Regions from separate parts of the Rhizobium acidisoli genome, predicted to be linked through region 4. Evidence: riboswitches for the same ligand, from Rfam matches in the RefSeq annotation. Region 4 holds a riboswitch; each other region holds the start of a gene.
The links. A riboswitch is a leader RNA that binds a small molecule or an ion and turns the genes downstream of it on or off. The one in region 4 is predicted to bind cobalamin.
Positions count from the first base shown of each region.

Region 1 (7,880 bases), 170 kb from region 4:
ATCACCCCGGCATAATCGAGAAAGGCGCGCGCATTGGCATCGCCGCCCTCGATCAGATAGGCCCAGAGTGCATCGAGATCGTCAGCTGCGATGTTCGAGAAGGGTACCAACCCTGCATCCGGCCTGGCGTCACCCGGCAGCACCGCAATCTGCGCGCCGGCGCGGGAGGCTGCCGCATGCAGCGCCTCCAGCGCGTAGCGGAAATAGCTGGCGCCGCCGAGCGCACGGACGATGATGAGCTTGGCGTGCCGCGCCGTGCGCTCGACGTAGGTATCGACCGACATCGGATGCTTGAGGCTCATCAGGCTGGCGAGCCGCAGCGAATGCGGCCCACCGCAGGCGCGATGGGCGGTCGCGATCGCCGCGAGCTCGCTGTCGGCGGCCGACAGGAACAGGATATCGCCCGGCGTCTGACCGAGATCGATTGCCTCTTCGCCGTCGCTGATCGTACCCTGCTGGGCCAGAAGCAGATGCATGGGCTTACGCCAGCGCCTCGATTGCCGCCTTCACCGCACCCTGATCCATCTCATGCAGGCCGATGACGACGAGGCGCGTGCCGCGCTTTTCCCCAGGCGCCCAGGCGCGATCGAAATAGTGGTCGATACGGCTGCCGACGGCCTGGAGCTGCAGGCGCATCGGCTTGCCCGAAACATCGACGAAGCCCTTGAGGCGCAGCACGTCATGGGCTGATATGATGCTCTTCAGCGCCTCGACAAAGCCGGCCGGATCGGCAACGGGGCCGAGCTCAACGACGAAGCTGTCGAATTCGTCATGATCGTGCGGCGAGCCGTCCTCATGCTCCAGTTCGTGATGGGATTTGCGGTTGGCGATATCGTCCTCCGTGCCGATGCCGAGGCCGAGCAGGATGCCGGCCGGCACCTCGCCGTTTTTCGCCTCGATCATCACCGGCTTGCGCTGGGTGCGGGCGGCGACCTCGTCGCGCACCCGGCCAAGGCCGGCCACGTCGATCAGGTCGGTCTTGTTGAGCACGATGAGATCGGCGCAGGTGAGCTGGTCCTCGAACAGTTCCTCGATCGGGCTCTCGTGATCGAGCGATTGATCCTCGCTGCGCGCCGCCTCGACGGCATCATGGTCATCGGCGAAACGGCCGGCGGCGACAGCCGCGCTGTCGACCACCGTGATGACGCCGTCGACGGTCACCTGGGTGCGAATGTCAGGCCAGTTGAAGGCGGCGACCAGCGGCTGCGGCAGAGCGAGGCCCGAGGTTTCGATGACGATATGGTCGGGCCGCTGTTCGCGCTCCAGAAGCTTCGTCATCGTCGGAATGAAATCGTCGGCAACGGTGCAGCAGATGCAGCCATTGGTCAGCTCGATGATATCATCCTCGCTGCAGTTCTCCGCGCCGCAGCCCTTCAGCACCTCGCCGTCGACACCGAGATCGCCGAATTCATTGATGATCAGCGCGATCTTTTTGCCGCCGGCATTGGTCAGCAGATTGCGGATCATCGTCGTCTTGCCGGCGCCGAGGAAGCCGGTGATGACGGTTGCGGGAATCTTTTGCTGGTTCATGGATTTAACCCTTCATTTTCAGCGGCAGGCCTGCCGCGATAAAATAGACTTCGGCGGCCTTTGCCGCGATCATCTGGTGGAGCCGGCCGGCATGATCGCGAAAATCCCGCGCCATCCGATTGTCCGGCACGATGCCAAGGCCGACCTCGTTGGAAACGAAAACAAGCCGCGCCTTTGCCCGCGGCAAATAATCGGCGAGCGCCAAAAATTCTCCGGCCATATCGCGCTGCTCCATCATCAGATTGGTAACCCAGAGCGTCAGGCAGTCGATCAGCACGACGCGGTCCTCACCATCGATGGCGGCGAGCTTGCCGACGAGATCGAGCGGCTCCTCATGCGTCGTCCATGATGGGCCGCGATCGGCCCTGTGTTGGGCAATGCGCGCCTGCATCTCCTCGTCCCAGGCCCGCCCGGTCGCGAGATAGTGGCGGTTGAGGCCGCTTGAAACCACGAGGGATTCGGCAAAGCGGGATTTGCCGGAGCGTGCGCCGCCGAGGATGAAGACTGTAGTGATCGGGCCAACCGTCATGTGAGCGCCGCCCTTTGGCAGGATAGGGCCCGCCGTGCCGCCCCCCTCATCCGACCCTTCGGGCCACCTTCTCCCCGCTGGGGAGAAGAGGGAGCAAGCTTTTGTCTTTGACCGTCTCTCTGATCGCAGTGGCAGGAGAGGGACCGAGGCGTCGCCACGTACCTCTTCTCCCCATCGGGGAGAAGGTGGCGGCAGCCGGATGAGGGGGTGAGCGACGATAGAAGCGAATGCGCATAGCGCAAGCGAAGGACAATAAATTGCGAGCCGTATGGCCCCCTCGTCCAACCCGTTGCGCCATTGACCGCACCAAGCCATGCCGAATTCAATCGTTCAGCCAAAACAACCTCCGTGCTGGCAGCGGGTCTCTTGCCCAGGGTTGGGCTTTTCGCCCGGCACGAATGGCAGGTCTCCTGGCTCGCGGTTGTCGGCCGCGATCGGGGCGGACCGGAAACCGGTCGCCCCTGATCGTGCCGGCGGATCTGCCTCGCCTTCCCGGCTGCATCGGTGAAAAGGTGGACGATTCGTAGAAATGGAGGCGTCCGACCCCGGTTGATCACCATGCATGTCCAGTGGCTTTTCCGGCATGTCGCCCGTCCCGCCTGCCTGCACGATTGCAAGCTGCCAGCCGGAAGAGCTCGATGCCGGATGGAAGACCCTGACCGCTCTACAGTCGCGGGGTCGGCTGTGATGAAGGCGCCCGGTGTGGGTCCGCCCCGTCACATTCCCTTTTCATCCGGAAGGCGTAACGCCGATCCGGAACCATCCGTTAATATCCGAGGATGGTCAGATGACCATCCGTTGAGGGATGGTTAGGCAAGCTCAAGAGTGAAGTCAACCGGCCTTGGCGGTCGGCCATCGGCGGCAAGGCAGGCACGCTCACTGAAACACGACTTACTCGACCAGGAATATCGTCATTTATCAGAGGCTTACGTCATAAATATTTGACCTACGCGCCGGCTTTTCGCCGCAATTGCGTCGCATGCGGACTGCACCTTCGCCCTTGACCGGGTCTCTTCCTGCCTAGTTGTCTTGCCATGCTTATGAAATTGGATCGGCGCCGGTTCCGAGCGCTGCGTGTTTTCTTCGATCCGAGACGGCTGCGGGCGCTGACCCGCCGTAGCGAAGTCGGTCTGTCTCTGGCGGGTGCTGTCGTCGGCATTGCTTCCGGTCTTGCCGTGACCGGCATGAGCTTCGTCTCCAATGAACTGCATCAGCTGGTCTTCGGTATCGCCGACAGCGAAAGGCTGAGCTCGTCGGTTATCGACGACAAGCTGCTGCTGCTCACCGCCCCGGTCATCGGCGGCATGTTGCTCGGCCTGTTGCTCTTCATTTTGGCCAAACGCCGCAAGAAGCCGATGGTCGACCCGATCGAGGCCAATGCGCTGCATGGCGGCCGCCTGTCCTTGACCGACAGCATTATCGTCGCGGTGCAGAACCTGATCTCCAACGGTTTCGGCGCCTCCGTCGGCCTGGAGGCCGGCTATACCCAGCTTGCCGCCGGCCTCGCCTCGAAACTCGGCCTGAAGCTGCAGCTTCGCCGCTCGGATCTCCGCGTCCTCGTCGGCTGCGGCGCAGCCGGCGCAATCGCCGCCGCCTTCAACGCGCCGCTGACCGGCGCCTTCTATGCCTTCGAGCTGATCATCGGCACCTATACGATCGTCTCGCTGACCCCTGTGGTCGTCTCGGCCCTCGTTTCCACCCTGATCGCAAGGCTGCTCACCCATGGCGATTTCACCATCGATATCGGCGGCTTCGGTGCGGTCGTGCCGGCCGACTATATCCCGGCGCTGCTGCTCGGCGCGGTCTCGGCCGGCGTCGGCATCCTGATCATGCAGGGCGTCTCCTTCGTCGAGGAACTGGCCCGCAAGAGCGCGATCGCCCCGCCCTTCCGCCCGGCGCTCGGCGGCATCATCGTCGGGCTGCTGGCGATGATCTCGCCGCAGGTGCTTTCGGCCGGCCACGGTGCATTGCATCTGAACCTCTCCCGCGACGTCGCCATCCCGGCGCTGATCGGCCTCTTCCTGTTGAAATCCTTGGCTTCGGCGATCTCGATCGGTTCGGGCTTCAGGGGCGGCCTGTTCTTCGCCTCGCTGTTCATGGGCGCCCTGCTCGGCAAGCTCTTTGCCTATTGCGGCCCCTATTTTGCCGATGCGACGCTGACGCCCGTCATCTATGCCGTGGTCGGCATGAGTTCGCTTGCCGTCGCCGTCATCGGCGGGCCGCTGACGATGACCTTTCTGGCGCTCGAAATCACCGGCGACTTTCCGATCACCGCGCTGGTGCTCGCCGCCGTCATCACCTCCTCGCTCGTCGTGCGCTCGACCTTCGGATACTCCTTCGCCACATGGCGCTTCCATCTGCGCGGCGAAAGCATCCGCAGCGCCCATGACGTCGGCTGGATCCGCAACCTGACGGTGGACAAGCTGATGCGCGCCGACGTGAAGACGGCAAGGGCGGGCATCTCGCTGGAGGAATTCAAGCAGGCCTTCCCAATCGGCTCGACCCAGCGCGTTATCCTCGTCGAGGAGAGCGACAAATATGCCGGCCTCGTTCTGGTGCCGGAGATCTACGCCAACCCGACCGACGCGCAGGACGAGGGCAAGACGCTCGCCGATTTCATCCACTACCGCAACGATTTCCTGCAGCCGCAGATGAATGCCAGGCAGGCGGCGGCGATCTTCGACAAGAGCGAAAGCGAAGCACTCGCCGTCGTCAACAACCTGATCGAACGCAAGGTGATCGGCCAGCTCAGCGAAAGCTATACGCTGCGCCGCTACAGCGAGGAACTTGACCGCCGCCGCCGCGAAGTCTCCGGCGAAATTTGAAGGGGTGTTATGACGCGGCGTCGGCCAGCCGGAAGACGTCTGCCTTCTTCGACACGCCCCGCAATTCGAACGATCCGAGATACTCGCAGGCGACGGCTAAGGTCGCCGCGAAGCTCTCCGACAGCAGCAGGTCCTGCTCGAGCATTCCGCAGAGCTTTTCCAGCCGCGAGGCTTCGTTGACCGCCCTGCCGATCACCGTGAAGTCGAGCCGGTCGTGGGCGCCGACGTTTCCGTAGAAAACTTCGCCGAGATGCAGCACGACATCGATGCCGATATCGGGGCCTCCGTTGCGCGTCCGCCCGCGATTGAGCTCTTCGTTGGCCTTCAGCAGATTCTGCGCCGAAGCCAACGCCGCCCTGCAGGCTTTTTGCGGATCCTCGGCCTCGGTCGGAAAGATCGCCAGCACGCTGTCGCCCATGAATTTGAGGATCTCGCCGGAATTTTCCTCGACATGCCGGCCGATCAGCTCGAAATGCTCATTGAGAAACCCGACGATCTCCGCGGGCTGATAGACCTCGGTCAAAGCCGTGAAATTGCGAAGGTCGGCCAGCAGGATGGCGGCATCGATGGAACCGCCCATTCCTCTGCGGGTTTCGCCGGCAAGGATGCGCGCGCTCGTCCTGGCGCCGGTATAGACCGCGAGGATGTCGCTCGCCGTCTTCGACACCGCCACGCGGTAAGCCGCCAGTCCGAGCGCCGGGAATAGCGCTGCGACGACCGTCAGTTGATCATCGGAAAATCCGCCCGGTGCATCGCTCGTCAGCGAGAAACCGAGCCCGCGCAGCGCGACTTCCTTCGGGAATTCGAAAAGGCTGATCACGTGATCCGTGCCCCCGGAACGCGCGAATTCGTTAAGCTCGGTATAATGGAGACCCTCGCCGCTTGCCAAATTCCATCGTCCCGTTCTTTCGCCGCGGCTCAAAAGGTAAAAGATCGGCGTCTTCTCGAAGTCACGCTCCGTCGCACTACCGTGCTCGGCATTTTCAAGGACGGTCTCACCGCCCCGCGTGAAATTGGCCGCGACGCCGCGATACATGGGATGCAGCGACGGCATTCTGATACTCGCCCGCCAGATCGGAAACCCGTCCGCAATCAGCCGTTCGCACAGGCCGGCAACGAGGTCGCCGATATGATCGCTGGTGATTCCCTGCTCTATAATCCATTGAATATGATCGCTAATTTTCGAACCTCCACATGAGCCGGCGCAAACTTATGACGGCAAATCGGGCAAATGGGCGGCGATGCCGAACCGGCTCCCGCGATATCAATTGATAGTCGCGCCAAGGCGATATTTCCAGCCGTTATCAACGGCAAGTCTTTTCATCCGAAGCCGGCACAACGCCGGCGGGTATCGTCCTCACATCCGGACCGTCATGCCGCCGTCGACGGTCAATACGTGGCCGTTGACGAAGGAGGCGGCGCCGCTTGCAAGAAACAGCGCCGCGCCGGCGATCTCGTCCGGGCGTCCCCAGCGTTGGACCGGGATGCGCTGGCGCACGAAGGGCATCAATTCCTCATTCGCGGCCATTGCCGCGTTCGTCTCCGTGGCGAACCAGCCGGGTGCAATCGCGTTGCTGGTGATGCCGTAAGGGCCGAATTCGACCGCCATACCGCGCATCAGTCCGGTCAGGCCCTGCTTGGCAGCCGGATAGACGCAGTCGCCGGGCATGACGACATGACCGCTGATCGAGGTCACTGCGATCAGGCGACCATAATTGCGCCGCTTCATCAGCACGGCGGCATCGCGCGAAAGCATCATCGCCGCGGCCAGATCGGTCCGCAGCAGCTCGATGATGCCATCATCGTCGAATTCGGTCAGCGGCCGCCTGTCGCGGGCGCCGACATTGTTGATCAGAATATCGAGACGGCCGTGGACCTTTTCGATATCGGCCATCACAGCACACTGGGCCTTTCGGTCGGCGATGTCGAACACGGCAGCCTCCGCCGAGCCGCCCGCCGCACGCAGCGTCCTTACGGCCTCCTCCAGCGTCGCCGCTGTGCGTCCGGTGACGATGACATGCGCGCCGGCCTCGGCAAGCACCCGCACCATCTCGAAGCCCAGACCGCGGCCGCCACCGGTCACGAGCGCCACCTGACTCGCCAATGAAAATCTATCCGATATGCTCATGGTTTCATCGCTCTCAACCTGCCTCGCCGCGAGAATTAATGGACTCAGTCAACTAATTTTGCAAGAGTACAAGAGGGGCAGCCTAACCGAGCAGCCCGGCCAACCAGCGCGGATCGAGGTAACGCTCGAGTTCTCCGGCGATCTCATCAAGCGCCTGCTCGACACTCTCACGATAGTTCCGCCGCTCGCCCGAAAGACCGAAGCTTTGAAGCAGCCGGGCGCGATAGGCGTCGCTGCCGAAGAGCCCGTGCAGGTAGGTGCCCATGATTCGGCCGTCGGCGGAAAGCGCCCCGTCGGGCACGCCATCGACGATTGCCGAAGGCCGGTCGCAATCCGGGCCGTGGGTGATGCCGAGGTGGATCTGGTAGCCGGCAAGCGGCACGTCGTATTCGGTCGAGCGGGCATGGCTGTTGCGCACGGTTTTTTCAGGCGCCATTTCGGTCTCGACGTCGAGAAGTGCCAGCCCAGGCGTCTCGAGCGTCCCGCCCTCGATACCGAGCGGATCGTGCACCGTGCGGCCGAGCATCTGGTAGCCACCGCAAATGCCGATCACCCGGCCGCCGCGTCTGACATGCATATGGAGATCGCGGTCCCAGCCTTCAGCCCTGAAATCGGCGAGATCCGATATCGTCGATTTCGAGCCGGGCAGAATGACGAGGCTCGCATCGGCAGGCAGCCGTTCGCCTGATCGCACGAAGACCAGTTCGACGTCCGGCTCTGCCCGCAGCGGGTCAAGATCGTCGAAATTGGCGATGCGCGATAGCACCGGCACGGCGATCTTCAGCGCGCCCGCCCTGCCCTTCGCCAGCCGTTCGAGCACGACCGAATCTTCGGCCGGCAGGCGCCCCGCACCCTGCAGCCACGGCAC
Region 1 covers NZ_CP034998.1:2,195,075-2,202,954, forward strand. The annotation lists partial or broken gene CO657_RS38210 (cobaltochelatase subunit CobN) at 1-476, opposite strand, end outside; gene cobW (cobalamin biosynthesis protein CobW) at 481-1,530, opposite strand; gene cobU (bifunctional adenosylcobinamide kinase/adenosylcobinamide-phosphate guanylyltransferase) at 1,535-2,059, opposite strand; cobalamin riboswitch at 2,443-2,833, opposite strand; gene CO657_RS10905 (chloride channel protein) at 3,094-4,884, shown strand; gene CO657_RS10910 (adenylate/guanylate cyclase domain-containing protein) at 4,892-5,980, opposite strand; gene CO657_RS10915 (SDR family oxidoreductase) at 6,242-7,012, opposite strand; gene CO657_RS10920 (cobyric acid synthase) at 7,095-7,880, opposite strand, start outside.
Region 1: another riboswitch for cobalamin. It lies ahead of cobU (bifunctional adenosylcobinamide kinase/adenosylcobinamide-phosphate guanylyltransferase); the one in region 4 lies ahead of bluB (5,6-dimethylbenzimidazole synthase).

Region 2 (7,880 bases), 1.7 Mb from region 4:
AATCGAGATTGTCGTTGGTCATGAACGGCGCCGGATAATAGACACGGCCGATCTTGCCTTCCTTGCGGATTTCGATCTTCGAGACGATCGGATGGATCGAGGAGGTCGAGTGGTTGATATAGGAGATCGACCCGGTCGGCGGCACCGCCTGCAGATTCCGGTTATAGAGACCGGAGGCCATGACAGCCGTCTTCAGCGCTGCCCAATCTTCCTGTGTCGGAACAGGGATGCCGGCATCGTCGAATAGCGCCTGCACCTTCTCCGTCGTCGGCTGCCATTCCTCCTCGGTATATTTGTCGAAATATTCGCCGGAGGCATATTTCGAGTTCTCGAAACCCTTGAAGCTGGTGCCGCGTTCGAGCGCCAGGAGATTCGAGGCGCGGATCGCGTGATAGGTCACCGTGTAGAAATAGATATTGGTGAAATCGACGCCTTCTTCGGAACCGTAAAAGATACGTTCGCGGGCGAGGTATCCGTGCAGGTTCATCTGGCCGAGGCCGATCGCGTGGCTTTCGTCATTGCCTTTCTCGATCGACGGAACCGAGGCAATATGGCTCATATCGGAAACCGCCGTCAGCGCCCGGATCGAGGTCTCGATCGTCTTACCGAAATCGGCGGAATCCATGGCGGCCGCAATGTTCAGCGAGCCGAGATTGCAGGAAATATCCTTGCCGAGATGCTTGTAGGAGAGGTCGTCATTATATTCGCTCGCCTCACTGACCTGCAGGATCTCCGAGCAGAGATTGCTCATCGAAATACGCCCGGCGATCGGGTTCGCCCGGTTCACCGTGTCCTCGAACATGATGTAGGGATAACCGCTTTCGAACTGGATTTCGGCAAGCACCTGGAAGAATTCCCGCGCCTTGATCTTCTTCTTGGAGATGCCGGCATCTGCCACCATCTCCCGATATTTTTCTGTCACCGAAATCTCGGTAAAGGGCACACCATAGACGCGCTCGACGTCATAGGGCGAGAACAGGTACATGTCCTCGTTGTTCCTCGCGAGTTCGAAGCTGATGTCGGGCACGACGACGCCGAGCGACAGCGTCTTGATGCGGATCTTCTCGTCGGCATTCTCACGCTTGGTGTCGAGGAAGCGCATGATGTCAGGGTGATGGGCGTTGAGATAGACAGCACCGGCTCCCTGCCGGGCACCGAGCTGGTTGGCATAGGAGAAACTGTCTTCGAGCAGCTTCATCACCGGGATGATGCCCGATGACTGGTTCTCGATCTGCTTGATCGGCGCGCCGGCCTCGCGGATGTTCGTCAGCGACAGCGCCACGCCGCCGCCGCGCTTCGACAATTGCAGCGCCGAATTGATCGACCGGCCGATCGATTCCATATTGTCCTCGACCCGCAGCAGGAAGCAGGAAACCAGTTCACCGCGCTGTTTCTTGCCGGCATTGAGGAAGGTCGGCGTCGCCGGCTGGAAGCGGCCGGAGATGATCTCGTCGACCATGTCGCGGGCAAGGGCCTCGTCGCCGCGCGCCAAAGTCAGCGCCACCATGCAGATGCGGTCCTCGTAGCGCTCGAGATAGCGCTTTCCGTCAAAGGTCTTCAGCGTATAGCTGGTGTAATATTTGAAGGCGCCGAGGAAAGTCGGGAACCGGAACTTCCTGGCATAGGCCTGGTCGAACAGGTCGCGGACGAAATTGAAGGAATATTGGTCGAGAACCTCCTGCTCGTAATAGCCCTCGGTCACGAGGTAATCGAGCTTTTCCCTCAGATTGTGAAAGAACACGGTGTTCTGGTTCACATGCTGCAGGAAATACTGCTTCGCCGCCATGCGGTCCTTTTCGAGCTGGATCCTGCCCTCATCGTCATAGAGGTTCAGCATGGCGTTCAGCGCGTGATAGTCGAGCGTTTCCACCGCTTTCAAAGGGCGTTCGCCGGCGGGATGAGCAAAACTGTTATGCGGTTTTGCACCCGCATCCCGCGTCAGAGTTGTTCCCGTGTCCAAAATCGTTCCATTCCGTGTTTGACGTTGGCGACATCCTCCTCCGTGCCCATGAGCTCGAACCTGTAGAGGTACGGCACCCGGCATTTCTGCGAGATCACGTCGCCGGCGAGCCCGTATGTCTCGCCGAAATTGCTGTTGCCCGCGGCAATCACGCCACGAATGTGTCCTCGGTTCTCCGCATCGTTCAAGAAACGGATCACCTGCTTGGGAACGGCGCCCTTTATGATCCCTGGGCCGTCGCCGCCGCTATAGGTCGGCACGACAAGCACGAAGGGTTCGCGGATATGGAACGCATCCGCACCGCCCGCCGGAATGCGCGCCGCGCGCAGTCCGAGCCTGGCAACGAAGCGATGGGTATTTTCGGATCGGCTGGAATAATAGACGATCAGCCCCATCGCCTTTTTCCTCGGTCAGGAGAGCGCGCTGATCATATCGGGGCGGAAACCCGCCCAATGCCGCTCGCCGGCGATCACGACCGGCGCCTGCATGTAGCCGAGGCTGCGGACACGATCGAGCGCTTCGGCATCCTCGGAGATATCGACGATGTCGTAATCGACGCCCAGACGGTCGAGGGCGCGATAGGTGGCAGTGCATTGGACGCAGGCGGGTTTGCTGTAGACGGTAACGCTCATCATGTTCCTCGTGATGTCAAAGAATTCAGGACGCAAGACAGGGATCGGGCGCCTTGTGGCGTCCGGGTCAATGCTTGATGGTGATCTGGCAAGTCGGCGCTTTAGACGCCTGAGACGATCGGGATTAGCGCGGGCGGCGGCCTTGATATTCTGAACATGACTTCAACCCCGAAGTGCTCATGCGGACGTTCGGGCAGCGCAACAGGCGCGGATCATTCCGCTGTCATGCACGCGACCTTCCGGACACCCCGCCCGTGGACATCTAGTTCAAGGCAGGTCTCCTGGCTTGCGGGTCGAAGCACCCTGCCCCAGCCTTCCCGAGGCATCATGCCTCAGTGACCTGAAATCGGACAGTTGCTCGCCGCTTACAGTTGCGGGGGCAGCTCCGGCCTTGCTGCGCCGTCATGGCGAAACGCACCGTATTCCCGTCTTAGCCCGCGATCCGACACGAATCGAAGGAACCTTGAACACTAGATATAGTACGCGAATCCAAAATCACGTCAACGGATGGTTTGTGCGTTGCGTTACGGCAAGTTTGAAATCACTACGTTCCTGTGAAAAACATGGATAACGAAGGCTTAAGCAAACAGGCTGTGAAGAAGGCCGGAACGAAGAGAGCCGGCTTGTAGCCGGCTCTACGATTGTCGATTCCCGATCAGCCGCATCGTCGCTGCGAATAGGGTTTATCCCTTGACCTGAAGCAGCCTAAGCGCATTGATCGTCACCAGCACGGTGGCGCCGGTATCGGCGAGAATTGCCGGCCAGAGACCGGTGATGCCGGCAATCGTCGTCACCAGGAACACCGCCTTCAGTCCCAGCGCGATGCTGATATTCTGCAGGATATTGCGCATCGTCCGTTTGGACAGCTCGATCATCCGCGCCACGTCGCCGACGCGCCCGTGGAGAACGGCGGCATCCGCAGTTTCCAGCGCCACGTCGGTGCCGCCGCCCATGGCGATGCCGATATCGGCGGCAGCCAGCGCCGGAGCATCATTGATGCCGTCGCCGACCTTGGCGACGATGAAGCCCTGGCGCTTCAATTCACCGACGACCCGCTGCTTATCCTCAGGCATCATCTCGCCGCGCCAGTCGATGCCGAGCATGCCGGCAACGGCTGCTGCCGTCCGCTTGTTGTCGCCCGTCAGCATCATCGCCTTGACGCCGGCCGACTTGAGCGTGGAAAGCCCGGCCTTGGCATCCTCGCGCGGCTCGTCGCGCATGGCGATCAGGCCGGCCGCGACACCGTTGACGAGCAGCACCGACACGCTCTTGCCCTCGTCGTTCAGCACAGTAATGCGTGCATCCTTGTCGCCATCGAGTGCTCCGCGCTCACGGGCAGCGGACGGTGACAGCAGATCCAGCGTCTCGCCGCCGACATTGCCGCTGACGCCCTTGCCCGGCAGCGCCTCCAGCTCGAAGGCCGGCGGCACGGGGACGCCGTCGGCCTTGGCGCGGTTGAGGATCGCCAGCGCTAGGGGATGGCTGGAACCCTGCTCCAGCACCGCCGCGCGCGACAAGACCTGCGCCTCACTCAATCCGAAGGAAACGATGTCGGTCACCTGAGGCTTGCCTTCGGTTAGCGTGCCTGTCTTGTCGAAGGCGACCATCGTCACCTTGCCGAGCGTTTCCAATACCGCGCCGCCCTTCATCAGCAGCCCGCGCCGCGCGCCTGCTGAAAGCGAGGCGGCAATCGCCGCCGGCGTCGAGATGACAAGCGCGCAGGGGCAACCGATCAGCAGAATGGCAAGGCCCTTATAGACCCATTCGCTCCATGAGCCGTCGAAGAGGAGCGGCGGAACGACCGCGACCAGTGCGGCAACCACCACCACGCCGGGCGTGTAATAACGCGAGAACCGATCGATGAAACGTTCCGTCGGCGCCTTCGATTCCTGTGCCACTTCCACCAGCTTGACGACGCGGGCGATGGTATTGTCGACAGCGGCTGCCGTGACTCGAACCCGGAGCACCGCATCGCCGTTCACCGTTCCGGCAAAAACGATGGCGTCGACACCCTTGCGCACCGGCGTGCTCTCGCCCGTTACCGGCGCCTCGTCGATCGCGCTCTCGCCCGAGACGATGATGCCATCCGCCGAGATGCGGTCGCCCGGACGCACCATGATGATCGCGCCGACGGCGAGGCTTTCCGCCGGAACCTCCCGCGTCTGACCATTGTCTTCGAGCAGCGCATTCTTCGGCACCAGGGCCGTCAGCGACTGGATGCTTTCGCGCGCCTTGCCGGCCGCGACGCCTTCCAGCAGCTCGCCGACGAGGAACAGGAACACGACGGTCGCCGCCTCCTCTCCCGCATTGATGATGACGGCGCCGACGGCAGCGATCGTCATCAGCATCTCGATCGAAAACGGCGTGCCGGAGAGAGCCGCCATGACCGCGCGCCGCGCAATCGGCACCAGCCCGACCAGCATGGCGATGATAAAGGCATAGGATGCGATCGCAGGCACGAGATGGCCGATGGCATAGGCGGCGACGAGCGCGGCACCCGAGAGGATGGTCAGCCGGCCCTTCCTGCTCTGCCACCAGGGGCCGGTCATCGGCGTATGATCGTGCCCATGCAGACCTTCGATTTCCGTCTCGCCATGAGCAGCATGGTCATGATCGTGACCTGCATGATCATGACCATGGCCGGCATGATCATGCCCCTCGTGATCGTGGCCCGCGTGATCGCCGTGATCATGGTCGTGATGATCGTGAGAACCGCGCTCATGCGCCGGCGCCGCGCTTCCGGCAAAGGGCGAGACCGAATAACCGAGCCCCGTCACCTTCTTCTCGATCGCCTTGAGGTCGCTGCTGCCGTCATGCCGGACGGTCATCGTTCCCGCCATCACCGAGACGGAAACATCGGCCACCCCGGCCACGCGCCTGACCGCGGTATCGATCTTGCTCGCGCAGGCGGCGCAATCCATGCCGCCGACCCGGTATCGTGTCTCGTTCGTCTCAGCCATGATCCGCTTCCTTGTCAAACAGAAGCATCCCTCCTACATCCTCTAGCGACTAGAGGTGCAAGAGGAAAATCATGAAAAAGATCACGATCGGTGAAGTGGCTCGCCAGAGTGGGGTCAAAGTGCCGACGGTGCGTTATTATGAGAGCATCGGCCTGCTCGCGGCGCCGAGCCGCAGCGAAGGCAACCAGCGCTCCTTCGAACCTGCCGATATCAGCCGGCTTGCCTTCATCCGCCATGCCCGCGAACTCGGCTTCGAGATCGAGGCGATCCGCACGCTGCTGACCCTGCAGGATGATCCGCACCAATCCTGCGCCTCCGCCGATGCCATCGCCAAGGCTCGTCTCGTCGAAGTCGAGCAGCGCATCCGCAGCCTGATGGCTTTGAAGGCCGAGCTGGAAACCATGGTGGAAGGCTGCGGCCACGGCCGCGTCGACCAATGCCGTGTCATCGAGGTTCTCGCCGACCACGGCCAGTGCACGCATTCGCATCACTGATCCCGCCCTTGCAGGCAAGGCGCAGCCGCGCCAAAACGGCACCAGAAAGAATCGGGCAAAGACATCCATGAGCCAGAAGCGAATTGCCATCATCGGCGGCGGCCCGGCGGGCCTGGCGGCTGCCGAACTGCTTTCGCTCTCCGGCCATGCGGTGACCGTCTACGACGCCATGCCGACTTTCGCCCGCAAGTTCCTGCTGGCCGGCAAATCGGGTCTGAACATCACCCATTCCGAGGATTATGCCCGTTTCGCCACGCGCTTCGGCCCGGCCTCCGCCCGCCTGCGCCCCGCCCTGGATGCCTTTACCCCTGTCGATATCAGGGACTGGGCGGCAGGGCTCGGGACGGAGACCTTCGTCGGTTCGTCCGGCCGGGTCTTCCCGATGGTGATGAAAGCCTCTCCCTTGCTGCGCGCCTGGCTCAAGCGATTGGAGGCGCAGGGTGCTGTGCTCCGCACCCGCCACCGTTGGATCGGTTTTGCCGATGAGGGCTATGTTTTCGAAACGCCGGAAGGGCGCAGCATCGTCCATTGCGACGCCGCCCTGCTGGCGCTCGGCGGCGCAAGCTGGCCGCGCCTCGGCTCGGATGCGGGCTGGCTGCCGTGGTTATCGGAGAAGGGTGTCGAGATCGATGCCTTCCGGCCCGCCAATTGCGGCTTCGTCGTCGGCTGGAGCCAAAACTTCAGAGAGCGGTTCGCCGGCGAGCCGGTGAAGTCGGTCACCGCCACCTCCGAAGCCGGGACCTTTCCCGGCGAATTCGTCATCACCGCAAGCGGCATCGAGGGCAGCCTGGTCTATACCCATGCGGCGAGCCTCCGCGACCGGCTGCTGGACCGCGGCAGCGCTGCCCTGACGCTCGACCTCGCCCCCGGCCGGACGGTCGAAAGGCTGACCCGTGACCTCGCGCGGCAGGACGGCAAATCGAGCTTCTCGAACCGCCTGCGCAAGGGCGCCGGCCTCGCCGGCGTCAAGGCGGCCTTTCTGCGAGAACTCGCTCCCGAGCGCGATCGAACCGATCCCGGACGTATCGCCGGCCTGATCAAGGCCCTGCCGGTGCCCGTTCTCGATACGAGGCCGATCGCCGAGGCCATTTCCTCGGCCGGCGGCATCCGCTGGAGCGGCATCGACGACGGCTTCATGTTGAAGGCGCTGCCGGGCACCTTCGTCGCCGGCGAGATGCTCGACTGGGAGGCGCCGACCGGCGGCTACCTCCTTACCGCCTGCCTTGCGACCGGCCGCGCCGCCGCCCGCGGCATCGAGGCATGGCTGCGAGGATAGGCCCCGGCGCTCGCCGGCACTGAACAGCAAGCAAGACCTCCTTCGACTAGGCCGAGGCTGGATGAAACGTCATGACAAGGCCATTCATGCAGTAGCGAAGCCCGGTTGGCTTCGGACCATCATCGAAGACGTGGCCGAGATGGCCGCCACAGCGACCGCAATGGACGGCCGTGCGTGCCATCCCGAAAGTCGTGTCGTTCGTGGTGCCGACCGCATGGTCGAGCGGTGCCCAAAAGCTCGGCCAGCCGGTGCCGCTGTCGAATTTCGTTGCCGAAGAAAAGAGCTTCTGGTCGCAGCCGACGCAGGCGAAAGTGCCTTTCCGCTCCTCATGCAGCAGGGCGCTGGTGAAGGGATTTTCCGTCCCAGCCTGACGGAGAATGACAAACTGATCCGGCGTCAGCAGCTTGCGCCATTCATCCTCTGTGTGCATCACCGCAAACGTCTCGCCGGCGATCGCCTTGCCGGCCAGGCTCGCGCGAACGGCAAGCGCCCCGAAAACGGTCGTCATCAGCAATAATCGTCTGTTCAGCATGATCAGGATCTCCCCATCTGGCAAAG
Region 2 covers NZ_CP034998.1:3,681,978-3,689,857, forward strand. The annotation lists gene nrdE (class 1b ribonucleoside-diphosphate reductase subunit alpha) at 1-1,960, opposite strand, end outside; gene nrdI (class Ib ribonucleoside-diphosphate reductase assembly flavoprotein NrdI) at 1,939-2,355, opposite strand; gene nrdH (glutaredoxin-like protein NrdH) at 2,371-2,592, opposite strand; cobalamin riboswitch at 2,847-3,073, opposite strand; gene CO657_RS17980 (heavy metal translocating P-type ATPase) at 3,276-5,552, opposite strand; gene CO657_RS17985 (MerR family transcriptional regulator) at 5,624-6,046, shown strand; gene CO657_RS17990 (TIGR03862 family flavoprotein) at 6,114-7,322, shown strand; gene msrB (peptide-methionine (R)-S-oxide reductase MsrB) at 7,369-7,854, opposite strand.
Region 2: another riboswitch for cobalamin. It lies ahead of nrdH (glutaredoxin-like protein NrdH); the one in region 4 lies ahead of bluB (5,6-dimethylbenzimidazole synthase).

Region 3 (7,880 bases), 380 kb from region 4:
ACATGAAACAGCACGGAGCCGACGACAATCAGGACGAGGATCAGCACGACAGCCATTTCCGCTCCTCCTCGAGCAGGTTGACCCGTGAAACCGCATTCCGCAAAAAGTCCGTCTTTATTATCGCACAGATAGAAAATATCGGCAATTACGGCAATTTAGCCATGCGCCGCCCGGCCGCGGCCCGTCATTTGGGGTATTGCCCGTCACTGCGAATATGCCCATCACTGCGAATATTGTTTGAGATAGGCGATGAGATCGGTGATCTCCTGGTCGTCCTTCACGCCGACAAAGGCCATCTTCGTGCCTTTCACCTTTGCCTTCGGATTATGGAGATAGTCGCGCAGCACGGTCTCGTCCCAGACGAGGCCGCCTTCACCGGCCGCCTTCATTGCGGCCGAATAGGCGAAATCGGGATGCGTCCCGGCCTTCCTGCCGAACAGCTTGTTCAGCGACGGACCGACCTTGTTGGTATCGGACTCGACGACATGACAGGTCGCGCATTTCTTGAAAACAGTGGCCCCAGCCGTCGCATCACCCTCCTGCGCCCCGGCATGACCGGGGAAAAGGGCAATCGCAGTTGCACCAATCAGCAGAACAACACGGTAATCCATGGCAAACCTCATCCTCCTCAAGGTCGCCGGCCACTCACACCCTCCATTATCTCTCGCGTGTGGGTGGTGGTTGTTATGGCTCGAAGCTTAATCCTTCGCGGATGCAAGTCAATCGCCTCACAGTTGGGGTCGCCTGAACGCATATGAGATCAGGTGAACCCGGCGCGGATAACGGCCACTACACCTCGATCGAAAGCGCCTCCGTCACCGCCAAATCCGCCATGGCAAGTGCTGCCTCGCGGGTCCTCGCGGCGGCGATGAAGCGGCCGTTGTGGCAGAAGCTCGCGCCCTCTATGCCGCAAACCGCCTCCAGCTCTCCATTGGCGAGACCGGCCCAGGCTGCCGGCAGATCGGCCCTGAGCTCGAAACCCTCCTCGGCCCGGCGGATGCCGGTCACGCACCAATCCTTTTCGCGCGGATGGACGACGAACAGCAGGTGATCGGCGCCTGCCTTGACGATGGCCGGACGGAACGGCATTCCCCTCGGCAGCTCCAGAACACGCCCCTGCCCCGCAGCCTCGATTGCCCGATGCACCATCGCCTCGGCCCGCAATTTTGCGGCACTCTGGGCTATCCTCGCCTCGACGAAACTGCGGGCAATGGCAAGCGCCGCGTGGAAGGCGCGATCGTCGGCCTCGGGTTCTGCTTCGTCGAAAACCGGTTTCAGCGTCTCCAGCAGCGCCGGCAAGGTCAAGCCCGCCAACGGCCCCGAGGGGCTGAGCGCGCCATTGTCGGTCAGATCGATCGGCAGCACGAAGCCCGCATCGAAAGTGCCATGCACCGCCTCGACATGCGCTTCGGGAAGGCCGGAGGCTGCGAGATAATCACGGCCGTAATGCTTCCAGATCAAGCCGAACGAGCTGTAGGGCTGGCCATCTTCGCGCGTCGGCGCGCCGCGCTGGTGGTGATCGAATATCCCCGCAGCAGGATCATAGGCACCGCCGACATCATAGATGATGCGGCCTTCGCCCGGCGTGATCCATTCCGGCGCCCGGCTGCGGACGATACGCGCCTGCGGGAAAAGCCGGGTCAGGATGACGCTCGACAGCAATTCATCGGCATGGAAGCCACCGGAATGGGTGACGAGGAAATCGGGGATCATGGGAGCTTTGCGCCTTGTCGTTCGCGGAGGGTCCGCTTGCGGGTCGGAACCAGATAGCCGTTGCCGGCGACGATCTCAACCCATGCTTGGCGCATTTCACCTCAGCGCCGCCCTGCCGCTCGCCACCCATTCGTACTCATTGAGTTTGCGAGCGACCACCGCGAAGCCGAGAACGAGTCACGGTCGATCTCCAGGATCGCCGTTGCAGCCCTCGCAAAACTGCTTATTCTCCGGCGTCGAAAATGTTCATTTGCGAAAGCGAAAGAGGCGGCGTTTGGAGATTCCTCAGCACTTTCATGTTGCCGAGACCGCGGGATGGCTGGTGAACCACCGGATGAACTCCGCCCTTCCCGGCTATCTCATGATCAGTTGCAAGACCGACACGACCGACCTTTCGGATTTGTCCGAAAAGGCGTTGGGCGAATTCGGCCCATTGCTTGCAAGAACGCAGAAGGCGCTGAAACAGGACCTGAATGCTCAGCGCGTCTATATCGGCCGATACGGGCACTCGCCCGGTTATCCGATCCATTTTCATGTCATCCCGATATATGACTGGGTGGAGGAGTTGTTCTGGAAGGACGGCCGGTATCGTCTGCTCGAGAATTTTGCAGAAGGACCGGGAGAAACCGCAACGGACGGCGCGGAACTGACGCTGTTCGTCTGGCGCGAGTTCTGTGAACGCGCAGTGCCGCCACCGGTCAGAGGGCCATCGGTCTCAGAGGTCATCACGTTATTGCGGGAGGTAATGCGGTTTCCGGCGCCTTGATTTCGTGCATGAAGTCAACCGCTTAAGGCAGCGCCGGTCCCGGCTGACTTGCAACAAGCGCACGGCCGGCCGCCGCGCCGGCATGAAGGCAGATAAGGCCGATCGCGGCCAGAGAATTGATCAGCAGGACATTCGCCACCACAGACGCCGAAAACGCTCCCTCGCCTGACGGAAGCACGGCCGTCGCGGCAAAGAGCACGCCTTCATAGGCAACGAAGCCGGCCATGAAGGCGCCAGCCGCGGCGACGCTGAGGCTGGCGGCAAGGCGAAGCACGCCGAGCGCTGCGGCCAGGGATGCGAATGCGGCAATACCGATCGCCAGACCCCAGGCATAGCTGTCCCAAGTCTGGGGATAGCCGAGCACGAGATAGCCGACCATCTGGTTGGCGAGCCAGCCCAGCAGAACCGTCGTCAGCGCCATGCGCCGGGGAAGAATGACCGCCGATACCGCCGCCAGGGCCACGAAGGGCGTGACGCAGGCAAAAACCAGGCTGAGAGCGACACTTGCACCTGAAATGATGACGACCCAGGCGACGGCGAAGCCGGGGATGACGGGGCGCAGGGGAAACTGATTTCGTTCGAGCATCTCGAAACTCCGTTCGACCGGGCGGGGCGCACGCGCGCGCCCCGAGAAATCATACGCCAGTCCATGAAAAAGGCCAGTGAGGTCATATCTCCTCCTTGAGTTCGAAAATCCCGGCCGTTCCTCAATCCATGACGTATTGGATATGATGCCGGCCATGCACGGCCGATTTTTGGACATGGGCGCGAACGCCGAAAACCCGGCCGATCATATCCTCCGTCAGCACGTGCTCCGGCGCCCCCGAGGCGACGACCTCGCCCTTCTGAAGCACCGCCAGGCTGTCGCAAAACATCGCCGCCAGGTTGAGATCGTGCAGCGCGACGATGCAGGTGATGCCTAGCTTCGAGATCAGCTGGAGAATGTCGAGCTGGTGCTGGATATCGAGATGATTGGTCGGCTCGTCGAGCAGCAGCTCGCTCGGCGTCTGAGCCAGCGAACGCGCAATATGGACACGCTGGCGCTCGCCGCCCGACAGCGTCTGCCAGAGCTGGCCCGCCCGCTCCCGCATGTCGACCCGCAACAAGGCCTCGTCGACGGCGGCATCGTCCTCCGCACCGAAGGGCGCAAGCAGCCCGCGATGCGGCGTGCGGCCGAGCCGAACCACGTCGCGCACGGTCAGCTGGGTATCGGTCGTCGACTGCTGCTCGACGAAAGCGATGCGCCGGGCAAGGGCTGCGCGCGACAGCGAAGCGATATCGTCTTCGCCCAGCCGGATGACGCCGCTGCGGACCTTGCGCAGCCGGCAGATCAGCCTCAGCAGGCTCGATTTGCCGGACCCGTTCGGCCCGAGCAGACCGAGAACCTTGCCCTTTGCCACCGTCAGGCTGACGCCGTTGACGATGACCGTGTCGCCGGCGGCGAAACTCACCGCGTCGATGGTAATGCTCATGCGCTTCTCCGCACGCGATAGAGGATGACGGCGAAGGCCGGCGCGCCGAAGAGCGCCGTGACGACGCCGATCGGCAGAACCTGCTGCGGGATGATGATGCGCGAGACGATATCGGCGCCGACCATATAGATCGCGCCGCCGAGCGCCGTTGCCGGCAGCAGCCACCGATGGCCCGGTCCGACGAGGAAGCGGGCCGCATGCGGAATGACCAGGCCGACGAAGCCGATCGAGCCGACCATGCTGACGACGCTTGCCGTCATCGCCGCCGTCAGCCCGAACAGCAGGATCTGGACGCGGCGCACGGCAATGCCGAGCGAGGCGGCCGCATCCGTGCCGAAGGCGAAAGCATCGAGCGCCCGGACATGGGCCATGCAGATGAGGAAACCGGCAAACGCGATCGGCACCGAGAGATAGACATCCGGCCAGCGCACGCCGCTGAGCGAACCCAGAAGCCAGAACAGAATGCCGCGCGCCTGCTCGGCATTCGCCGATGTCGTCACGATGTAGGAGGTCAGCGCAGTGAAGAGCTGCGAACCGGCAACGCCGCACAGGATGATGCGCTCGCCGGTTCCCCCCGCACCCGTCGCAAGGAAGCCGACCAGCAGAAAGGCAATGACCGCGCCGATGAAGGCGCCGCTGGACAGGCCGAGAACACCGTAGCCGAGGCCGAGGATCATCACGCAGACGGCTCCCGTCGAAGCGCCGGCGGAGATGCCGAGCACATAGGGTTCGGCCAGCGGATTGCGCAGCAGCGCCTGCAGGACGGCACCGCAGAGCGAGAGCGACGCGCCGGCGCTGGCTGCAACCAGCGCCCGGCTCAGACGATAATCCCAGACGATGCCCTGGTGGATGCGGCTGAGCTCGAATTGCGTTCCGAAAAGCCGGTTCGACACCGCCTCCGCCGTCGTCGCTAGCGGGATCGCGATCTCGCCGATCGAAACGGCAAGGCTGATCATCAGTCCGAGAAGGAGAAGGGCTGAAATGGTGAGCGCGGCAAGCGCCCACCATCCTTGTTGCCTGACCGACACTGCCTTCACTGCGACAGGCCGAAGGATTTGATGCCGTTCGCCAAGGTCTCGATGCCGTCGATCGTGCGGATCGTCGGGTTCATCGATTGCGCGTCCATCATCACGAAGTGCTTGTTCCTGACGGCATCGAGTTCCTTGGTCACGGGGTCGTTCTCGAGAAAATCGATCTTGACCTTCGGATCGTCGGCGGCGTAGCGGCGCCGGTCCATGGTGGCGAGCACCATGACGGCCGGGTTCGCCTGGGCGATGGTTTCCCAGCCGACCAGCGGCCATTCCTCTTCGGTCGTGAGGACATTCCTGGCGCCGATCGCCTTCAGGATATAGGCAGGCGCGCTGTTCTTGCCGGCGATGAAGGCATCGCCGTTGACTTCCTTGCTGGAGAACCAGAAGACGATAGGCAGGTTCTTGCCCGATGCGCCGGATATCGATGCGACGGCATCCGCCTCGCGCTTCTTCAACTTGGAAATCAGCGCATCGCCGCGCTCCTTCACGTCGAAGATCTCCGAGAGCTCGGCGATCTCACGGTAGACCAGCTCCATCGTGAACAGCTCCTTGCGCACACCGTCGCCGCCATCGGTGTTGACCTTGGCGACGCAATCGGCCGGCGCGAGATAGGTATTGATCCCGAGATCCTGGAACTGCTCCCGCTTGCCGACGGAGCCCTGTGCGCCGACATGCCATTCGAACTCGGCCGCCACCAGGTCGGGCTCCTGTCCGACGACGGATTCGAAGCTCGGATCATTGTCGGCGAGACGCTTTATCTTGCTGTTGGCCTCGGCATATTGCGGCAGGACCGGACCGACCCAGACGGCCGTGCCGGCGATCTTCTCGGCAAGGCCGAGCGAGAAGAGAATTTCGGTCATGCCCTGGCCGATCGAAACGATCTTCGATGGCGCTTTCTGGAACGTCACCTGCTCACCGCAATTGGTGATGGTCAAAGGATATTGGGTGGCGGCAAGGCTCGGTACCGCAAGGCCGATCAGCCCGAAGGCAAATGTCATGGTGGCGAGAATCTGGCGCATGAAAACCTCGATTGAAGGAAAAAAGCACGGTTATGCCGCACGCGCGGCCGAAGGCACGCTGACGCGCGCTAGCCGCAGGAGGTCCAATCGAGACGGATGCATGCCGAAATTCGGCGGAGGTTCAGAAGGTCAATCATGTCTGTTCCTTGTCCGGGCATCCCCGCCCGGTTGATTGGATCGTGATTGACGGCAGGTCTCCTGGCTTGCGGATATCCGTCTTTCATCCGCCTTCCCGCGATATATCGCAGTGGCGAGGCTATCAGCCCTTCAGAGATGGCCGGTCGCTGGCCACACCTGAGATGATCGACAATCCGCATACAGTTGCGGGGGCAGCCACGGTCTCGGTCCCTTCTGGGTCGTCCTCACCGTGTTCCCTATTAATCCCCTTGGAGTCATCTTCAGGGAACCGTCGCCCCCAGTTACGTCGCCGGCCCGCGCGACGTCAATGATTATTGCGGAGGATTGGGTCTGGTGGGCGAAAAATGGAGACGGACCGTCGGAGCGCTGTCGGCCGGTATAGTGCCAGCATCCTCACCCCAGGATAGGGCTCTCTTAAGCATCCTCCCGTTCCCACTGTCGTGGGCGCGGCATCCAGCAACCTCCCTCATGCTGAGGTGCGCAGCCCGAGAGGGCGAAGCCTCGAAGCACGCCGCAACGGTGCTCCTTGCTAAAAACACATCCCGCTCTGCGAATGAAGCACCCGCCTCGTCTTTCGAGGCTTCAGCCTTCGGCTTCCGCACCTCAAGATGAGGCTCTCTTGAGCGTCGACACAAGATCTCCCGTTCCCGCTGCGTGGGTGCGGCACCCTCCGACCTCCCTCATGCTGAGGCGCGCAGCCCGCAAGGGCGAAGCCTCGGAGCACGCGCCGCAGCGCTGCTCCCTGCGTTCCTACAACGCATCCAGCGGAATCTTCAGATAGCGCCGGCCGTTCTCCTCGGGCTCGGGCAGCCGCCCGCCACGGATGTTGACCTGCAGCGCGTGCAGCATCAGCTTCGGCTTCGGCAGCGTACGGTCGCGCGCCTGGCGCAGCGCCACAAAGCCGGCCTCGTCGATGCCCGATATATGCGGATTGGCGCCCCTCTGGGCGGTCACCGTGCTTTCCCAGCGGGGATGGCGACCGCCAGGCTGATAGTCGTGGCCGGAAAAGAGCCGGGTCTCCTCGGGCAGCGACAGGATGGCCTGGATCGAGTGCCAGAGGGCGCTGGCGCTGCCGCCGGGAAAATCAGTGCGCGCCGTGCCGGAATCCGGGGTGAATACGGTGTCGTGCACGAAGGCGGCGTCACCGATCACATAGGTCACCGAGGCAAGCGTATGGCCGGGCGAGAACATCACACGGGCTTCAAGCCCGCCGATCTCGAAAGTGTCGCCCTCGGCAAACAGCCGGTCCCATTGCGAGCCGTCGGTTTCGAGTGCCGGCCAGTTGTAGATTTCCTTCCAGAGCAGCTGGACCTCGGTGACATGGGCGCCGATCGCTGTCGGCGCGCCGGTCTTTCCCTTGAGATAGTGCGCGGCGGAGAAATGATCGGCATGCGGATGCGTGTCGAGGACCCACTCGACCGTCAGCCCTTCGCTGTCGATATGCGCGAGGATGGCGTCGGCATTGGTCGTTCCCGTCGCACCCGACATCTCGTCGAAATCGAGCACCGGGTCGATGATGGCGCAGCGTTTCGTGACCGGGTCTGAAACGACATATTGCACACTGCAGGTGCGGGGTTCGAAGAAGGCCTTCACGACAGCCGCCTGCCCTGCCCGCTTTTCCAGCCAGCGGCGTGCGACGGCAAGATCGAAGCCGAGGTTTTGACCGAAGGCCTCGACGTCCCCGGGTTGCATCCGCCCGTCGAGCACCTCTCCGAGCGCATAGAGCGTCAGCGCCCGGGTG
Region 3 covers NZ_CP034998.1:2,401,781-2,409,660, forward strand. The annotation lists gene CO657_RS11890 (cytochrome c oxidase subunit II) at 1-56, opposite strand, end outside; gene CO657_RS11895 (c-type cytochrome) at 222-611, opposite strand; gene CO657_RS11900 (MYG1 family protein) at 790-1,713, opposite strand; gene CO657_RS11905 (HIT family protein) at 1,988-2,479, shown strand; gene CO657_RS11910 (hypothetical protein) at 2,502-3,065, opposite strand; gene CO657_RS11915 (ABC transporter ATP-binding protein) at 3,187-3,951, opposite strand; gene CO657_RS11920 (FecCD family ABC transporter permease) at 3,948-4,988, opposite strand; gene CO657_RS11925 (ABC transporter substrate-binding protein) at 4,985-6,001, opposite strand; cobalamin riboswitch at 6,173-6,427, opposite strand; gene blh (bifunctional sulfur transferase/dioxygenase Blh) at 6,890-7,880, opposite strand, start outside.
Region 3: another riboswitch for cobalamin. It lies ahead of CO657_RS11925 (ABC transporter substrate-binding protein); the one in region 4 lies ahead of bluB (5,6-dimethylbenzimidazole synthase).

Region 4 (7,880 bases):
GAGGCACGTGTGAAATCGCTCTCGCCAGCATGCCACAAGGCGCCAGATAATGATGGGGCGGTGGGGACAGTATGTTCTCTATAGGGCTTCGCCATCTGATATGGTAATGGGCCTAGATAGGTCCCGCCAATGAGGTTAAAGGAAGTCAATCGATCGTGCGCGCCGTGTTGTTCGGGACATTAGCCATCATAACCTGCTGCCCTATTTTATTCTTTGCCGCGTTTCCGGTGGAGTATCTGCGGTTGTTCGGAAAATACCAAGAGTCTCAGGCTTTAAATCAGATGGCGATTCCCATCGCCAAATTCTATATTCAGCACGATATGAGATATGCTTGCGGTAACGAGCGTACTTCAGGAACTATAATGCCATGAGCTTTTTCGATGACCTGCCGCTTTCGCCGGAAGAGGAGCTTATGCTCCAGTCACAGGACAAGATTGCGCTCCTGTTTTTAGGTGACGTCGTTTATGACGAGAATGAATATCTCGACTCTATTCGAACCGTGACCGCTTATAATATGGTCGTCGCCTCTAAGTGCCTGCACCGGCGCACGTCGTGAAAAGCCCTCACCGCGATCGAGCCAACATTGATGACGGGGTGGTGGGTGGCGAGATTGTATTAACAATCACCGTCTCAAGTTTTGACCGAGCAGGGAAGCTTAATTTCAATGACACCTGAAGAAAGAGCGATCCTTAAAGCTCTGGCCTCCAAGTGTCTTCAGTATATGGATGATGGACGAAACGGGCTGGTTCACAAGTCCATGAGTGCCGGCGAAGACGCGGTCGAAGTGCTGGCTTCCTTTGGTCTGGTCAAACCGGAGCCATAGGGCGGCTTCTGGACCGATGAGGGCCTGCGTCTTTTGGACGAAGATTGACCTGTGAATGGGCGGCGGGATATCTGCCCGCCGCGCTTGATAGTGCTGCTCAGGCTGCGACGGCTGCCTTGCGCCGGGCGCGGGCAGACTGCGCCAGGTCTTCCAGGGTCGCCACCGACATGTCCCAGTCGATGCAGCCGTCGGTGATGGACTGGCCGTAGACCAGCGGTTTGCCGGGCACGAGATCCTGGCGGCCGGCGACGAGGTTGCTCTCGATCATCATGCCCTTGATGTGATGGTTTCCGGCGGCGATCTGCGCGGCCACGGATTTGACGACGCGCGGCTGGTTCATCGGATCCTTGCCGCTATTGGCATGGCTGGCGTCGATGAGGATGCGCGGGGTCAGGCCGAGCTTGACGGCCTCGGCCGTGACCGCTTCGACATCGGCCGCTTCGTAGTTCGGCTGTTTGCCGCCGCGCAGAATGATGTGGCAGTCCTCATTGCCGGTCGTCGAGGCGATGCCAGCCTGTCCGTCCTTGGTGACGGCCGGGAAGTGATGCGGCTGCGAGGCGGCAAGGATGGCGTCGAGTGCCACGCGTGCGCCGCCGTCGGTGCCGTTCTTGAAACCGATCGGGCAGGAAAGGCCGGAGGCGAGCTGCCGGTGGATCTGGCTTTCGGTTGTGCGCGCGCCGATCGCGCCCCAGCTCACCAGATCGGCAATGTATTGCGGCGTGATCGTGTCGAGGAATTCGACGCCGGCGGGCAGGCCCATCGCATTGACGTCGAGCAGCAGGCGCCTGGCAATCCGAAGCCCTTCCTCGATGCGGTAGCTGCCATCGAGATGCGGGTCGTTCATCAAGCCCTTCCAGCCGACCGTGGTGCGGGGCTTTTCGAAATAGACGCGCATGACGATTTCGAGATCGCTGGAGAAACGCTGCCGCTGTTCCGCCAACCGCTCGGCATATTCGCGTGCCGCAGCAGGATCATGGATGGAGCAAGGGCCGATGACGACGATCAGGCGGTCGTCTTCTTCCTCGAGAATCTTATGGATCGCATGGCGGTTGCTGGTCACCGTCTCGCTGACGGCAACAGTTCGGGGGATTTCCGCAATGATATCGGCGGGTTTGGTCAGCGGGATGATCTCAAGGATACGGAGATCGTCAATGGTATCGGACACGGTATGGCTCCTGTTTGGTCATACCGTGCGGAACAAAAACGCCGCCAGGTAGACTAGCGGCTGTTCGGGTTGTCGTCGCGTCAACTTCAGTTACGCATAGACCCGCATCCGCTGGGAGCAGCGGTACCAATAAAATCGCGAGGCGTAGATCGAAGTGGTCGACATCGGGCGTGTGTAGCGTCGCGGCTGCATTTTGTCACGCAGAATTTGCGGTTTAAAAGCCAGGCGCTCGGGCGTGGCACTCTTCCGGCAGGGCCACAAAGCATATCGCCCAAAAGCGCGCGGCTTCTGGGCGATATAAGCAGGCTGAGATCAGAGAGCGTCGACGTTCACACCGACGGTGATGGCGCCGATCGGCGTTCCCTTGTCGTCGGAAATCGTGACGCTTGCCTGCGACTGCAGCGCCTGGGTCGATTCGTCCTTTTCAATCTCATCGACGAAGACGGCGTCCTTGCCGGCACCAAAGGATTTCTGGAACTTGCCTTCGTCGCCCTGCCAGTAGTCGGAGGTGGGGTCGCTTTGGCCGACATTCAGCCCCTTTGCATCCATGACGAAGATCTCGGCAATCTTGCCATTGGAGGCAGCCTTCTTTTCCTGAAGGAATTTCGACAGTGCATTGCCGAGCACGCCGTCGATCATCGAATGGTCGGAACCATCGACCTCGGCGCGCCACTTCTTGTCGAGGGCGTCGATATCGGCCTGGCCCAGATTGGCGTTTGCGGCATTCTGCGCCTTGATGGCTTCGATGATGACCGGATCGTTCAGCCAGGGCTTTATGTCGCTTGTCACGTAGTCGGAGATCGGGGCGAGCTTCGCATCCTGTGCCATGGATACGCCCATGGGCACGGCGACTGCGGTGCAGGCCAAAAGAAATGCGGTCACGACTTTCTTCATAATTGTTCCCTTCCCGATTTTGGGGTGTTGAGGATTGAAAGCTTATCGAGTGAAGTTGGCGTCAGAACTCTTCCCAGGCATCGGGAGAAGCGGCGATGGCGGTGTTGCCCGCATGGCGCTGCGAAAATACTCTCTGTTCCGGGCGAGATTGACGAACGGGTTGAGTAGCTTTGGGCTGGCTGGCGGCGGAGGCTGCGACAGTGAACCTGCCGGCCGAATCCTGCAGAAGGCGTCCCTGTGTGCGCAGCTCCTGGCATGCCGCGTTGGTCTCTTCGACCATGGCAGCGTTCTGCTGTGTGGCCTGATCCATCTGATTGATGGCGCCATTGATTTCCTGCAGGCCGGTCGCCTGTTCGCGATAAGAATGGACAATCGAGGCGATGCTGTCGCTGATGCGGTTGATCTGCTCCTCGATCTTCAAGAGGGCATCGCCGGTTTCGTTCACCAGCCCGACGCCGGCTGCCACTTCCTGGCCGGAGACGCTGATCAGGTTCTTGATTTCCTTTGCCGCATTGGCGGACCGTTGCGCGAGTTCGCGCACTTCCTGCGCGACGACCGCAAAACCCTTGCCGGCTTCGCCGGCACGCGCCGCCTCGACACCGGCGTTCAGCGCAAGCAGGTTCGTCTGGAACGCGATTTCATCGATGACACCGATGATGCGGCCGATCTGGCTCGACGAGGTCTGGATCCGGTCCATCGCCCCGATCGCGTCGCGTACCACCGTCGCCGAGACATGGGCGCTGCGCTTCGTTTCCTCGACCAGCTTTCCGGCACTCTCGGCCCGCTGTGACGACGTTCTGACTGTGGTGGTCACCTCGTCCAGTGCTGCTGCGGTCTGTTCCAAGGCTGCCGCCTGCTGCTCTGTCCGCTTGGCGAGCTGATCGGCGGAGGAGGCAAGCTCGCTCGACCCGCCTTCAACCGCGACGGAAGCGATCTTGATCTCGGTCAATGCGGCGGCAACCGCTTCGACCATGCGGTTGAAATCCTGCCGCAGTTTATCGAATTCGGGGCCGAGATCGGCGAGGTGGATCGAGAAGTCGCCGGCGGCGAGCTTTTCCAATTCATTTGCGAGCGCTGTCATGACCAGCCGCTGAGCGTTGCTGGCTTCCTCCGTCAAGGAGGCGTTACGCGCCCGTTCGGCATCGAATGAGGCGCTCTGCTCGGCCGCGGCCTGCTCTCTTTCAACCTTGGCAATCGCCTCGTTGCGGAAAACTTCCAAGGCACGTGCGAGAAAACCGATCTCGTCGCCATTTTCCCTGTAGGTGACGGGAGAGGCCAGATCACCCTTCTGCAACGCGCTGATCCGTTCGCTGAGAACCCGGAGGGGGCGGCCGACGAGGCTACGCATGGCTAGAAGGAAGGCGACAACGGCGAGGGCGGTGATGACGAACTGCGTCAGCAGCGAAATCAGGACCTTCTGCTTGACTTCGGCCGCGATTTTTTCGACCGACCAATTGGTTACGACGTAACCGGTCGCCTTGCCCGATTTATCCAGCGGAAGCGGCGCAATGATCGTCACAACGCCGGCAGATATTCCGCTGTCATCGATCGTCGTTTTCTCAGGCTTGGCGCTGAGGCTCTTTGCCAGATCGGCAGGTGCCGGCAAACCGCTGATGCCGTCGCGTGTCCATGTATCAACGGCGGCAGGTTCGGCGTTGAAGGCGGCAAACTGCACAAGATCAAGCGAGGGGTCGTCGCGATAGAGCGAATAGGCCTCGCGCACAGCATTCGCCTTGCCCCATTTCACGCCGCCGGCGGCCAGAGACGCAAACTGCTCCGCATCTTTGGACCAGTTGGCCTTGGCGCCATCGATCAACGCCTTGGTTTCGTACATCCAGGTGTAAGTGGCAAAGGCGGAGATGCCGCAAAGGTTGACGGTCACGATAATCGCCGCCAGCTTGGCTGTCAGAGGCATCGTTTTCAAAAATTGGAACATTCCGCGGGGCCTGGAATTGCGGCTCAGTCGGATCTGTTCCCGACCGGCGTATCAACACGGGCATCCACGCTGACGGTCACATCACGAGCGCTCATGCCCATGTCCTGATAGCGACCCAAAACGCGCAGACGCAGTGTGTCTTTGATGTGTGAATAAATCATAAAGTAGAATGGGATGCCGGAGCACACGCGCCTGATTTCGCCGCCGTCCCGGCCGGGCGATTTGGCTTGATCAGCTGTTTTCCGCGATCGCCTCTTCGGGCTCGGGCTGGTGGCGTTTGCGGCGGCGCGTGGTCAATTCGGCGCCGGCATCGCGCGGCAGGCGCAGGAAGGTGATGCAGGCGAGCGCCGAAATCGCCGAGACGCTGAAGAAGGCGGTGTGAAAATCCGAGACCAGCAGCCTGCCTCCGTGAAAGCTGCTCGAAATTTCGAGGATGCCGCCGGCGATCGCCACGCCCATCGCCATGGAGATACGCTGGGCAACGGCGTTGATCGCGGTCGCCTGGCTGCTGTCGGCATCATCGACATCGCCGAAGGCCATGGCGTTGACGCCCGAAAAGGCCATTGAGCGGAAAAGGCCGCCGATCAGCAGGCAGGCCATGATCAGCGGCAGCGGCGTTTCAGCGGTGAAGAAGCCGTTGATGCCGAGGCAGATTGCCGCCAGCAAGGTGGTGATCGATATGACGGTACGGAAGCCGAAGGCATTGAAGGTGCGCGAGGCGGCAAATTTCGACCCCATGGAGCCGAGCGCGCTGACGAAGGTGACTGAGCCCGATTGCAGCGGCGTCAGGCCGAAGCCGAGCTGGAGCATCAGCGGCATCAGAAAGGGCAGGGCGCCGAGCCCCATGCGGAAATTCGAGGCGCCGAGGATCGCCGCCCGGAACATCGGGTAACGGAACATTTTCGGATCGAGCAGCGGATAGGGCGTGCGGCGGGCATGCAGGAGATAGAGGAGGCCGGCAAGGATGCCGACGGCCACCGTGACATAGCCGTAGATGACGGGCACGGCCGGCAGGCTGATCACCGACAGGCCGAAAACGAAGCCGGAAAAGCCGATGCCGCAAAGGAAGAAGCCCGGAAAATCCATCGGCCGCGGACTGCGCGGCTCGACCGCCGGCAGGAAACGCGTGACGAGGAAGATGCCGAGCACGCCGATCGGGACATTGATCCAGAAGATCCAGTGCCAGCTGAGATAGGTGGTGAGGAAACCGCCGATCGGCGGCCCCATGATCGGGCCGATCAGTGCGGGAATGGTGAGCCAGGCCATGGCATCGACGAGTTCGTGGCGCGGCGTTCCCCGGACCAGCAGCAGGCGGCTGACCGGCGTCATCATCGAGCCGCCGGCGCCCTGGATCAGGCGCGAGACGACGAAGGCCGCGATCGAATTGGAAAAGGCGCAGGCGACCGAGCCGATCATGAAGACGAAGATCGCCAAACGGAAGATGTTGCGCGCGCCGAAACGATCGGACATCCAGCCGCTGATCGGGATGAAGATCGCCAGCGCCACGAGATAGCTGGTGACAGCAAGCTTCAGCGCGATCGGCGAGGTGCCGATATCGGCGGCGATCGCCGGCAGGCTGGTGGCGATGACGGTCGAATCCATCTGTTCCATGAACAGGGCGACCGCAAGGATCATGGGTGTCAGGCGGGGCACGGGCAACCGGGGTGCAAAGAGGAAAGTTGCGGCGCCACGGGCGTCGGTTGGGATCTGTTCGTTTCTACGGCAGCGATGCGCAGCTGTCCACGCGATCGATGTCACATACGGGTGAATGCGGCATGAGGCCGCTTGCCGCAGGGCCGGTTTGCTGAAATAGATGCGCCGTCAGGTGCCCGCTTTTCAAGCGGGAGAATCGGGAATCCGGTGCAAGACCGGAACGTGCCCAACGCTGTAAGGCTGACGTCTGCCGCTCATCATGCCACTGGTTTTCGCCGGGAAGGCTGCGGCAGACGGGTGACGCCGAGTCAGAAGACCGGCCTGGCAAGATAGACCCAACCCGCGCGGACGGCGGGCGGTTGCGTTGTTGGGGATTTGACGATGCGACCCTTTGATGAGGATGCCATGTCAGTGGCGTCCGGTTTTTCTTTGGCCGAACGCGAGGCTGTCTATCATGCGATCATGACGCGACGCGATGTTCGCAGCCAGTTCCTGCCCGAGCCCTTGCCCGACGACGTGGTGGAACGGCTGCTGACGGCCGCCCATCACGCACCCTCCGTCGGCTTCATGCAGCCGTGGAATTTCATTCTGGTGAAAAGTCCAACTGTGCGAGCCCGAATCCGCGATGCCTTTGCCAAGGCCAACGAGGAAGCGGCACTGATGTTTGAGGGCGAGCGGCGGCAGGCCTATCGCTCCCTCAAGCTCGAAGGCATAACAGAGGCGCCGCTCGGCATCTGCGTGACCTGCGATCCCACCCGCAGCGGCAGCGTGGTGCTGGGGCGCACGCACAATCCGCGGATGGACAGCTATTCCACAGTCTGCGCCATTCAGAATCTCTGGCTGGCGGCCCGCGCCGAAGGGGTCGGCATTGGCTGGGTCAGCATCTTTCACGAAGCCGACTTGAAGACCATTCTCGGCATCCCTGAGCATATCGAGGTGGTTGCCTGGCTCTGCGCCGGTTTCGTCGACCGGCTCTACGACCAGCCGGAACTCTCGGTCAAAGGCTGGCGGCAGCGGCTGCCGCTCGAGGAACTCGTCTTCCATGATGGCTGGGGAAGGAGCGAGAGGTAGCGATCACTGCTGCTGCGGCTGCTACTGCTGCGGTTGGGGGCCAGGTGCGGCAGGATTGGCAAGGTCGATCGAGCCCTGGTCGCCGGCGAGGAATTGCGGGCCGACCTGGCGGACCTTATTCTGCGTGGGGTCGTAGGGACGCTCCGGAACCGATGGCTGCGGCGCGGCGGCTGCCGCTGTATCCTTCACCGGCGGATTGGTCCGGATGGTGGTGATCGATCCCTGCTGCGGCGGCTGGCTGATCGCCTGCTTGCCGCGCATCTCGTCGTAATAGGCGGTGAGATTGCAGGCGCAGGCGTTTTTCTCGCCGGGCGCGCGGCTTTTGTAGGCGAAGGCGT
Region 4 covers NZ_CP034998.1:2,021,870-2,029,749, reverse strand. The annotation lists gene CO657_RS37245 (hypothetical protein) at 368-556, shown strand; gene CO657_RS36705 (hypothetical protein) at 665-823, shown strand; gene CO657_RS10045 (3-deoxy-7-phosphoheptulonate synthase) at 921-1,988, opposite strand; gene CO657_RS10040 (hypothetical protein) at 2,301-2,882, opposite strand; gene CO657_RS10035 (methyl-accepting chemotaxis protein) at 2,944-4,818, opposite strand; gene CO657_RS10030 (DHA2 family efflux MFS transporter permease subunit) at 5,050-6,471, opposite strand; cobalamin riboswitch at 6,625-6,810, shown strand; gene bluB (5,6-dimethylbenzimidazole synthase) at 6,853-7,542, shown strand; gene CO657_RS10020 (DUF2865 domain-containing protein) at 7,564-7,880, opposite strand, start outside.